Regions from separate parts of the Paenibacillus sp. FSL F4-0243 genome, predicted to be linked through region 1. Evidence: predicted binding sites of a transcription regulator. Region 1 holds the regulator's gene; each other region holds the start of a gene.
What was found. Region 1 encodes Rex, which represses fermentation and respiration genes when NADH is low (regulators of the CRP and FNR family bind a similar motif). Its sites were predicted from a motif close to TTGTGAAATATTTCACAA; they were not measured.

Region 1 (3,287 bases):
ATCCCACACGGATTTCTGCGCTTTGGTTACCTCTGTCAGACCAGCACTGGTTTTAGCGACATCCTTAGCGATATCTCGCTCGTTCCATTGATCTTTCATAATATAAGCATAGAACTGGATAAGTCCAAACAGAAGGAGCAGAATCAGAACTGACCCCAGGAGGATCCATTTTTTCCTTTTCTTCAAGGTACAGCTCCCTTTCTAGTAATATATCTTTTTTGATTATATAACACACCTGTGTGTTTATCCAAAGTTTCATATCCAATTCAATGATCTAATTATCAGAAACACAAAAGGCTGTAACTTTGCAATCGCAGAAAGTCACAGCCTTTCAGTTATTCGTTATGATCTTAGACTACCGTTTAAGCAGTCCATCAAATGATTCTTGCGCCTTACGACGGATTGCTTCCTCATCTAGCGTTACACATTCTCCATGTTTTACAACCTGTTTACCATTCACCCATACATGCTCAACATCCTTGGCACTGGCAGAGTATACAGCATGAGACAACAGATCTGTGTGTGGTAGCAAATGCGGCTGGTCTATATCAATCGCGATAAAGTCCGCTTTCATGCCAACAGCGAGTCTACCCACATCATTTAAAAAGATAGACTTTGCGCCATACTCTGTAGCTATACGCAGCGCTTCCGGAGCTGGAACAGCCGTCGGATCACCACTTACACCTTTATGGATGAGGGCTGCAAGACGCATCTCTTCAAACATATCCAGGTTATTATTGCTTGCCGCACCATCTGTACCCAGTGATACCTTCACACCAGCCTTTAGAAGATCCGTAACCCGAGCCACTCCACTAGCCAGTTTCAGATTACTTCCTGGGTTATGAGACACGCCTACATCATGACGAGCCAGTATCTCGATCTCTTCATCATTCAAATGAACGCCATGTGCAACAATAGACGGACGTGTGAACATTCCAAGCTTCTCTAAATGCGCTACAGGCCGAAGTCCGTAATCCACCACATTCTGCTCCACTTCGCGTTTGGTCTCGGACATATGGGTATGCATCGGTAAATCCAAATCATGTGCCGCTTGAACAAACTTAACAAAGAAGTCCGGTGGGCAAGTATATGGGGCGTGTGGCGAGATCATCGTCGTAATTCTACCATCAGCCTTACCATGCCAATTTCGTGCAAAAGAAATCGCTTCCGCAAGCTTGTGATTTTGTACTTCCTCTGGGCATAATCCGATTACGCCTCTCATCAGTACAGAACGAATGCCTGATAATTCGACTACCTCTGCTACTCGATCCATATGATCATACATATCCAAGAAGGTTGTAGTACCACCTTTTAGCATTTCCAGTACCGACAAGGAGGTTCCCCAGTATACATCTTCTCCAGTGAATTTCGCTTCCATCGGCCACATCTTCTCTTGAAGCCACACCTGAAGTGCTAAATCATCTCCATAACCACGAAGCAATGACATTGCCGCATGGCCATGTGTGTTTACCAGACCTGGCATAAACAGCAGACGACTGCCATCAACAACTTGTACATCATCTTCCATTAAAGGCTCTTCTTTTCCTATGTAAGTGATCAAATCATCTTCAATAGTCATATATCCATTCAGAACCGGCTCATCCGTTCCCGGAATAAGAAAACGCCCGCCCTTAATAATCGTTTTACTGCTCTTCATTTCCGGTTTCTTCCTTTCCGTCTTTCAAATAATAAGCAAGGCTTTGCAAATCCGTTGTAAAATCGGCAGCATGAACCCGGATATTCGATGGTGTTTTTAGAATCACTGGTGCAAAATTCAAAATCGCCTCAATGCCAGACTCAATGAGAATATCTGCTACATTCTGCGCTTCTGAATCAGGCACAGTAATGATCCCAATTCGAATACCTTGCTCACGAACCGTCTGACCAAGCTCCTCCATCGGTTGAACGGTAAGAGAGTTAATTTTCCGCCCTACCTTAGGTGCATAGGAGTCAAATATAGCGGTAATCTTCATAGTATCTTTCAGATAAGCATTGTAATTAGATAATGCATGTCCAAGGTTACCGGCACCTACTAAAGCCACATTCAATTGTTGATCCAGCTTCAGAATATGACGGATTTTTTCAATAAGATAAGTTACGTCATACCCGATACCTTTTCTACCAAAGTCTCCAAAATAAGCTAAATCTTTACGAATTTGAGCAGGATTCAAATCAAGTTTTTGTCCTAGTTCTTGTGAGGAAACGGTTAATATTTCACGTTTCTGGAGATCATTCAGGAAACGCAAGTACACAGGAAGTCTGCGAACAACGGCTTCTGATATTTTATCCGATTTCATAATTTACCTCCTAATTTAAGTGATATTCTGTTCAAATCCTATCGAAATTTCTGCACCTCGTCTCAATGAAGAGCGGTATTCTTATACCGCCCTTCATTGTAGAGTGATTAATTAGAGGGAAGACGCCCTTTTCAAGAAACGCCTCCGTCCTCCAACCACTCCGCTATTCGAGGAACCATTTGATCCGTAAGCATATGCTCCATTTTCGGGCCAGGCAACGAATACAGGAAATACTTCCCATAGTGAGATTCGATCACCCTTGTGTCATACACAATAACAATACCCCGATCTTGCGCTGTCCGCACCAGTCTTCCAAATCCTTGCTTAAAGCGGATAACTGCCTGAGGAACAGACAACTTCATGAACGGATTCTTCTTCTGGGCTTGTAATAACTCAGACTTCGCTTCCGCTAGGGGGTGATTCGGCGGTTGAAATGGAAGCCTCACGATAGCCAAGCATGTTAATGCTTCACCCGGAATATCTACACCCTCCCAAAAGCTGCTTGTTCCTAACAGCACAGAGGCTGCACTGTCCTGAAAACGGCGGATCAGCTTACTACGGCTGCCCCCCTCCACGCCTTGACCTAGCACCGTGATCTCTTGTGAGGCTAGAGCCTCTTTCAGAGGATCATAAACCTGGCGTAGCATCTTGTAAGAAGTAAACAGGACAAGCATCCGCCCACGTGTTGTAATAGCTGCTTCTGCTAGTGACTGTACGAGTGTATCGACAAATCGGGCATCGCCTACACTCCCCTTCACACTTGGGAAATCCCGCGGAATAACTAACAGCGCCTGCTCCCGATACTTAAAGGGAGAAGGCAGGAGTGATGTCATCAGACGCCCCTCTTCCGCAGCTTCATTAAGTCCGAGATTATCAATCATAAACTGGAAAGATTTATCCACAGAGAGTGTCGCCGAAGTTAGTACGATACTTTTCTTCTTGTCGAAAAACAGCTCCTTAAGCTGATTACTAACATCAACAGGAACGGCA
Region 2 (3,287 bases), 170 kb from region 1:
AAAAAAATTAATCAACAAAATAACGATTATTCTCTTGTTTGGAGTAGTCAGGACGATGTAATAACTCCTGCATTAGTTCAAAAGCAGTGGCTGATTTATCCCCAGTGAATATGAATTTCTGAACGTCTTCTCCAAGCATTTCTGGGCAATTACAGGTACATAGAACAGAAAGACGTGCGAATACCCCGGATTTTTCAACACAACTTCCGATAAACTCATTAATAACTATGGCCTCTTTGTAGATCCCCTCCGATAAGATTGTATTCAATTCTTCCATATTTTGAACTTTGAATATTGCTTTCTCAGGTAAAGGAAGACTATCTTGGATAAAGTTAGTGAGCAGGGAGTTATTGAAGCTCTCCATAATTAAACAAACCTGTGAAAGATCCTCCGGCATTACCTTCCGTAGAGCTGAACGATAATTGTAAAGAACTTGCTTAAACAGCTTATCTTCAATCATGCTGTCGATCAAAATCAAGGGGATACCTTCTACAAAATGTTTGGAAATCGAATAGAAGGATTCATCGTGCACATCGATCAGAAAGACGGCTTCGAGCTTTCTTTCAACGATGATATTCAGAGAAGGATGGTCAGTACCAAGAGAATATAGCAGCGTATGATATCCGGCATCCGTTAAACGCTGTTCCAAAGCACGAATAAATGTGAATTGGGCATAGAGTTTCCAAGGTGGCATATAAGCAGAATTATGGACAAGTACCCCTACTAATCCCGTTTTTTTATTGGCAAGCGAACGGGCTGCTAGATTAGGAATGTAATGAAGTTCTTCGGCAAGTGACAGAATTTGATTGCGGGTCTTCTCAGGAATGGTTTGGTTATCGACGCGGTTCAGAACATAGCTTACAGTCGCAACGGAGACATTAGCTTGTAGCGCGATGTCTTTCATTGTAGTCTTTTTCACCAGTAAACTTCTCCCTTGCTGAGATATTTATTTCCAAATATTATCATTAACACTTGAAAAGAGTCAACGATTGACTTTATACCAAGAAGCAAATGATGCTTGTGTTCATTTTTATAATTTGGGTAAATAGATATAAGAAGCTAAATCAGTCAGCGAGAAGAGGTGTGGCTCATGGGAACGAATCTTAATCGGGAAGAGAGCGCGCTGTGAAACCGCTTTAGATACTGACACAAATTTGTGAAATTATTCACTTAATTATTAAGAATTTTAATATATAATTAATTCATAATCAAAATTAGGGGGAATCGAAAATGAGACTATTTAAAATGATTTTAGTGGCTGGGGTTTCGGTAGCAGTATTGGCAGGTTGTGGAGCAAATGAGGATAAAGCAAACAATTCGGCGGCAACTTCAGCTCCGGCTGCTGAGCAGACAGATGCTGTCACTACAGCTTCGATTGTGAATCAAGCAGATGCATTTACTAAGGCTGTTAGCAAAGATGGAAACTGGATTGTTGCGATTCTAAATGATGTAACGATTCCTGATGAGGTTGTTGTAGCTGGAGAATTCCGTAATAAAGGAGCCGCAGATGGCGACATCTACCGTAAGATTGCCCTTTATTCGCAAGATGCTGATCACAAGATCACTGCTACTTATACACTAACCGTACCAAAGTTTACAGTACAAAGTGAGAATTTGAAAGTTGAAGGCGGAACGATTAAAGGCGATGTTTATGTAGAAGCGAAAGGCTTTACTCTGCCTGAAACCGCCACTATTGATGGTAACCTCTATTTCGCAAGCGAAGATCTGAAAACATCAGCTGTTATTGATGGAAAAGTGACTGGAACAACAGAAGTTAAATAATTTCGTAATCAACTTATACAGTAGAAGCCAATCCATAGACTATGGGTTGGCTTTTTTCTTTTTGTGATTATGTGATCTTCAGTTGATTTTCTTAATATTGAACTTATAATATTACTACCACTACTAGGAGGAACACATATGTCTAAGGAGTATTCACGCACATATATCGAAAGTGTAAAGCTTGAAATGTTAAATAGATTGGGACTTAAGCAAGTGTTCTTTAAGGAGCAAATAGGTGACGGCCTGATTTTTGAAGCGGTTGGTTTTGATAAAGGGAGCAAGCATCGTTTTTGTGTTAGACCGAAGACGAAAACAATTGACGAATTTATTTCAGGGAAATGGATGAAGGTCCGCAGCTTTACAATCAAAAGTGTGGAAATTTAAAATTCAAGTCTAAAAAGGGAACCCCATTTAAATCGGAGTTTCCTTTTTTATTTTTGAGAAGGATTCATTGATAATGTGAAGTATCGCCGTACAGATCGATGGTTGTATTGTTGTCAGTTAGGGTTACTTTACACAATGCTGTAGAGAGAATATCCGGTAGTTCCCCTAATTCCTGCAATGATTTATTGAGAAAATGAGCCATAATTACTTTCAGGGTCATCCGATGCGTGACAATAAGTACCTCATGTCCTTCATTATCGTTAATGATACGCTCAATAGTCGGCGTTACTCTTTGTTCAAGCTGACTATAGGTCTCACCTGGGGCTAGAGGAATAAAAAGATCAGGTCTGGTGAAAAAATGATTGTACTGTAATGGATATTCTTGTTCAATCTGATCTGTGTTCATTCCTTCCCAAATGCCCATGTTAATTTCCATTAATGAAGCTTGCTGTTGAATCGGTAAACTCCGATTTCCTCGTAAAATCTGCGCAGTATGCAATGCTCTTGGACTAGTACTAGAATAAATGGCTCCTAAATTCTCACCTTCCAAACGTTCTCTCAACCATTCCGCTTGCTGTTCACCCAAGGTTGTTAACGCTGAATTTTGATGTCCTTGCATTCTTTTCTGCAAATTCCATTCGGTCTGCCCGTGACGGGTTAAAAATAATACTGTCTCTTTCATTAACGAAACCTCCCTTTTGAATAGTTGTAAGTATAAGATAAATAATTATAAATAAACAATATATAATAGTTAATATCCATAATGTATAGTTATAGTAAGAAAGCCGAAGGTCCGTTAAACAATGATTTTATTTTATATAGTTAGGAAGAAATCAGGATGAACTATCATGTATTAAAATTGTTTTATTATGTTGCAATAACAGGGAGTGTGACCAAAGCCTCTAAACGTTTGCACATCAGTCAACCCGCTATATCAGCGCAGATCCGCAAATTTGAACGGGAGAATAATATCGTATTATTAGAGGTCATAGGAAAGAGAATGGTGCTAACACCGATTGGGAGAAAACTGATCGAACCACTTGAAAAGTTATTTGCTATGGGTGAACAGATACAGCAGATTATTGAGGATTATCATAAATTTCCTGCGGGCCATATTCGGA
Region 3 (3,287 bases), 2.3 Mb from region 1:
AAGAGGTACTGCAGATCAACGAGGCTGATAACGTGGCAGTTGCACTTAAAGACTATCAAGCAGGCGACACCATTGTGATTGGTTCAAAAGAGATAAAAATTACGGAAGATATTGCTAGAGGTCATAAAATTGCACTAACCAGTATTAGCGAAGGCGAGAATGTATTGAAGTATGGTTATCCCATCGGTCATGCTAAAGCGCCTATCGTGCCGGGCCAGTGGGTGCATACCCATAATACGAAGACAAACCTAACAGGGGTTGAGGAATATACTTTTGAGCAGAAGCTGACCCCCAATCCTTTTAAAACGGAGAATTTGACCTTTAAGGGGTATCGTCGCTTTGACGGATCTGTAGGTATTCGTAATGAGCTGTGGATCGTCCCTACGGTTGGTTGTGTGAATGGAGTGGCGGAGCAGATCATCAATATTTTTAAGGCAGAGGTTGGGGATATTGCGCCGTTCGACAACGTGCTAGTACTTAAGCATAACTATGGTTGCTCCCAGCTGGGTGATGATCATGACAATACTCGTACAATACTTGCTAACGCGGTTAAGCATCCAAATGCAGGCGCCGTACTTGTGCTCGGACTAGGTTGTGAGAATAACAATTTGCATATTTTTAAAGACATGCTGGGTAGTTACGATGAGGATCGAGTGCGTTTTCTTGTCTCCCAAGAGGTTGGAAACGAGATTGAAGAAGGCGTAAAGCTGCTGAAGGAACTCTACAATAACGTACAGGGCGATCATCGGGAAGAAGTGGCACTCTCTGAGCTGAAGATTGGTCTGAAGTGTGGAGGCTCGGATGGCCTGTCCGGGATTTCAGCGAATCCCCTTCTTGGACGTCTGTCTGACTATATTGCTGCCCAAGGCGGCACAACTGTACTCACTGAAGTACCTGAAATGTTTGGCGCCGAAAAGATTCTGATGGAACGTGCTGCAGACGAAGCTATTTTCCACAAAATTGTTGATCTCATCAATGACTTTAAGCAGTATTTCATGGACTATAAACAGCCGGTATATGAAAATCCTTCGCCAGGCAATAAAGCCGGAGGAATTACTACGCTTGAGGATAAATCGCTGGGTTGCACTCAAAAATCCGGTAATTCCACGGTAATGGATGTACTCAAGTACGGAGAGCTTATCACTAACAAGGGCTTAAATCTTCTTAACGCGCCGGGCAATGACCTAGTGGCTTCGTCGGCTCTGGCTGCTGCCGGCTGCCAATTGGTGATCTTTACGACCGGACGGGGGACACCTTTTGGTACATTCGTGCCAACAATGAAGGTGTCTACCAATACCCCATTGTATGAAGGCAAACGTCACTGGATCGATTTTAACGCAGGTGTGTTGGTTGAAGATGGTTCTCCAGATGAGGTTCTGCGTGACTTCATTAACTACATTATCAGCGTAGCTAGTGGGGAATGGGTAAATAACGAGAAGAATAACTTCCGCGAGATATCCATATTTAAAACAGGAGTAACGCTATAATAAATAATTTATTACGAATTAGACTGTCCCTTATGCTATTAAGCTTAGGGGCAGTTTTTTTAATTTGACATTATTCATAATCCATCTTTAAAAGAACGGTCCTTGCTTTCTTCTGATTTAGTGATTGCAATCACAATTGCTTTGTACGGCCTATGCTAATCTGTTGTTGAGAATAGTTCTCATATAAAGGAGAAGAGTCCAATGGAAAAAATGCTGCGAATGGATGAGTCTATCTTCGAGATGGTATCCCGGCATCCAGAGGTCGTTGAGATTATGGTAGAGCTGGGCTTTAAGGACATTGCTAAGCCAGGTATGCTGCAGACCGCTGGCCGTTTCATGACCTTATCCAAAGGAATCAAGCTGAAGAAAATGGATCTCAACACCGTGAAGTTAGCATTTGAACGACATGGCTTCGAGATTATGAAATAAAGGAATCTATCATCAAAATTTCATTAAGGAGAGATCAATAATGAGTGAACTGATAAATAACCGCGAGGTTGATGTACCGGAGCAAACTCGTCGCCAAGCCATGCTCAAGGAGATTATTAAAGAACTGCATGCAGGCAAAAGTGTTGAAGAGGTTAAGGCACGCTTCGAGGAAGCTGTAGGTGATGTTACTGTTGCGGAAATCTCTGCAATGGAGCATTCGTTAATGACTGAAGAGGGAATTCCAGTATCCGAGGTACAGCGGCTTTGTTCGGTGCATACAGCAATATTCAAAGGCTCTATTGAGCAAATTCACCGCTCCTCAAAGCCTGAAGAACAACCCGGCCACCCAGTCCACACCTTCAAGCTAGAAAACCGTGAGATTGAAAGACTTGTGAACTTCCGTTTAGATTTGCATGCTACCAAATTCCAGAAGAATGACAGCGAGGAGCTGATCTTTAAGCTGCTGGAGGATCTTAGCTTACTGCTGGATCTAGATAAACACTATAGTCGAAAAGAAAATCTGTTGTTCCCTTACCTTGAAAAATACGGCATTTATGGACCAACCAAGGTAATGTGGGGCGTGGATGATCATATCCGTCGTATGATTAAAGATGCAAAAACAGCGCTCAGCAGCTACAGCGGAAATGCAGCAGATATTGGTGTTCAACTTACGGAGATCATCAAGGAAGTTAATGAAATGATTTTTAAGGAAGAAAATATTTTATTGCCTATGTCGCTGGATAAATTGACGGAAGACGAATGGGTCAAAATCGCTCGGGAGAGCGATGAGATCGGATTCTGCCTAACGGCGCCGGAACAGGAGTGGATACCCGAACGTGCCGCAGAGCCGGAAGGTGCAGCATTGCAGGGTGAAGCAGTGGGAGCCGCTCCGCAAGAAGGGTTCATCCGTTTTGAGACAGGGCTGTTGTCGTTGCATCAGCTCGAAACAGTACTCAATCACCTGCCAGTAGATCTGACATTCATTGATGAGAATGATGTCGTTCGATATTTTTCACACGGGAAGGAACGTATCTTTGCCCGAACTAAGGCAGTTATCGGCCGCACGGTACAGAACTGTCATCCGCCTCAAAGTGTTCATGTGGTGGAGAAGCTTCTGGAAGATTTTAAGGCAGGTCGTAAGGATGCTGAGGACTTCTGGATCAACATCAAGGATAAATTTATCTATATCCGTTATTTCGCTGTCCGCGACGAGACTGGTCGGTATATGGGTACGCTGGAGTTTACACAGAATATCGCACCTATCCGTGCACTGGAGGGGCAAAAGCGTATTTTGTCAGAATAAATGGGTGATTTAGGTTATTTTCCAGATAATAATATAGTCAGAAGACTCTCTTACTTAGTCGTAAGGGG

Region 2: NSS87_RS20645 (polymer-forming cytoskeletal protein) is a predicted target of Rex. The motif match lies at 1,155-1,172, and genes of this name have one in related genera.
Region 3: NSS87_RS00855 (DUF1858 domain-containing protein) is a predicted target of Rex. The motif match lies at 1,550-1,567, and genes of this name have one in related genera.

Annotation. Positions count from the first base shown of each region.
Region 1 covers NZ_CP150151.1:4,804,202-4,807,488, forward strand. Annotated here, with positions in the region: gene NSS87_RS21400 (DUF5590 domain-containing protein) at 1-186, opposite strand, end outside; gene NSS87_RS21405 (amidohydrolase) at 356-1,657, opposite strand; gene NSS87_RS21410 (redox-sensing transcriptional repressor Rex) at 1,644-2,297, opposite strand; gene dinG (ATP-dependent DNA helicase DinG) at 2,429-3,287, opposite strand, start outside.
Region 2 covers NZ_CP150151.1:4,631,795-4,635,081, reverse strand. Annotated here, with positions in the region: gene NSS87_RS20650 (LacI family DNA-binding transcriptional regulator) at 8-919, opposite strand; gene NSS87_RS20645 (polymer-forming cytoskeletal protein) at 1,231-1,782, shown strand; gene NSS87_RS20640 (hypothetical protein) at 1,921-2,166, shown strand; gene NSS87_RS20635 (histidine phosphatase family protein) at 2,231-2,848, opposite strand; gene NSS87_RS20630 (LysR family transcriptional regulator) at 3,005-3,287, shown strand, end outside.
Region 3 covers NZ_CP150151.1:173,894-177,180, forward strand. Annotated here, with positions in the region: gene NSS87_RS00850 (altronate dehydratase family protein) at 1-1,487, shown strand, start outside; gene NSS87_RS00855 (DUF1858 domain-containing protein) at 1,689-1,916, shown strand; gene NSS87_RS00860 (DUF438 domain-containing protein) at 1,957-3,219, shown strand.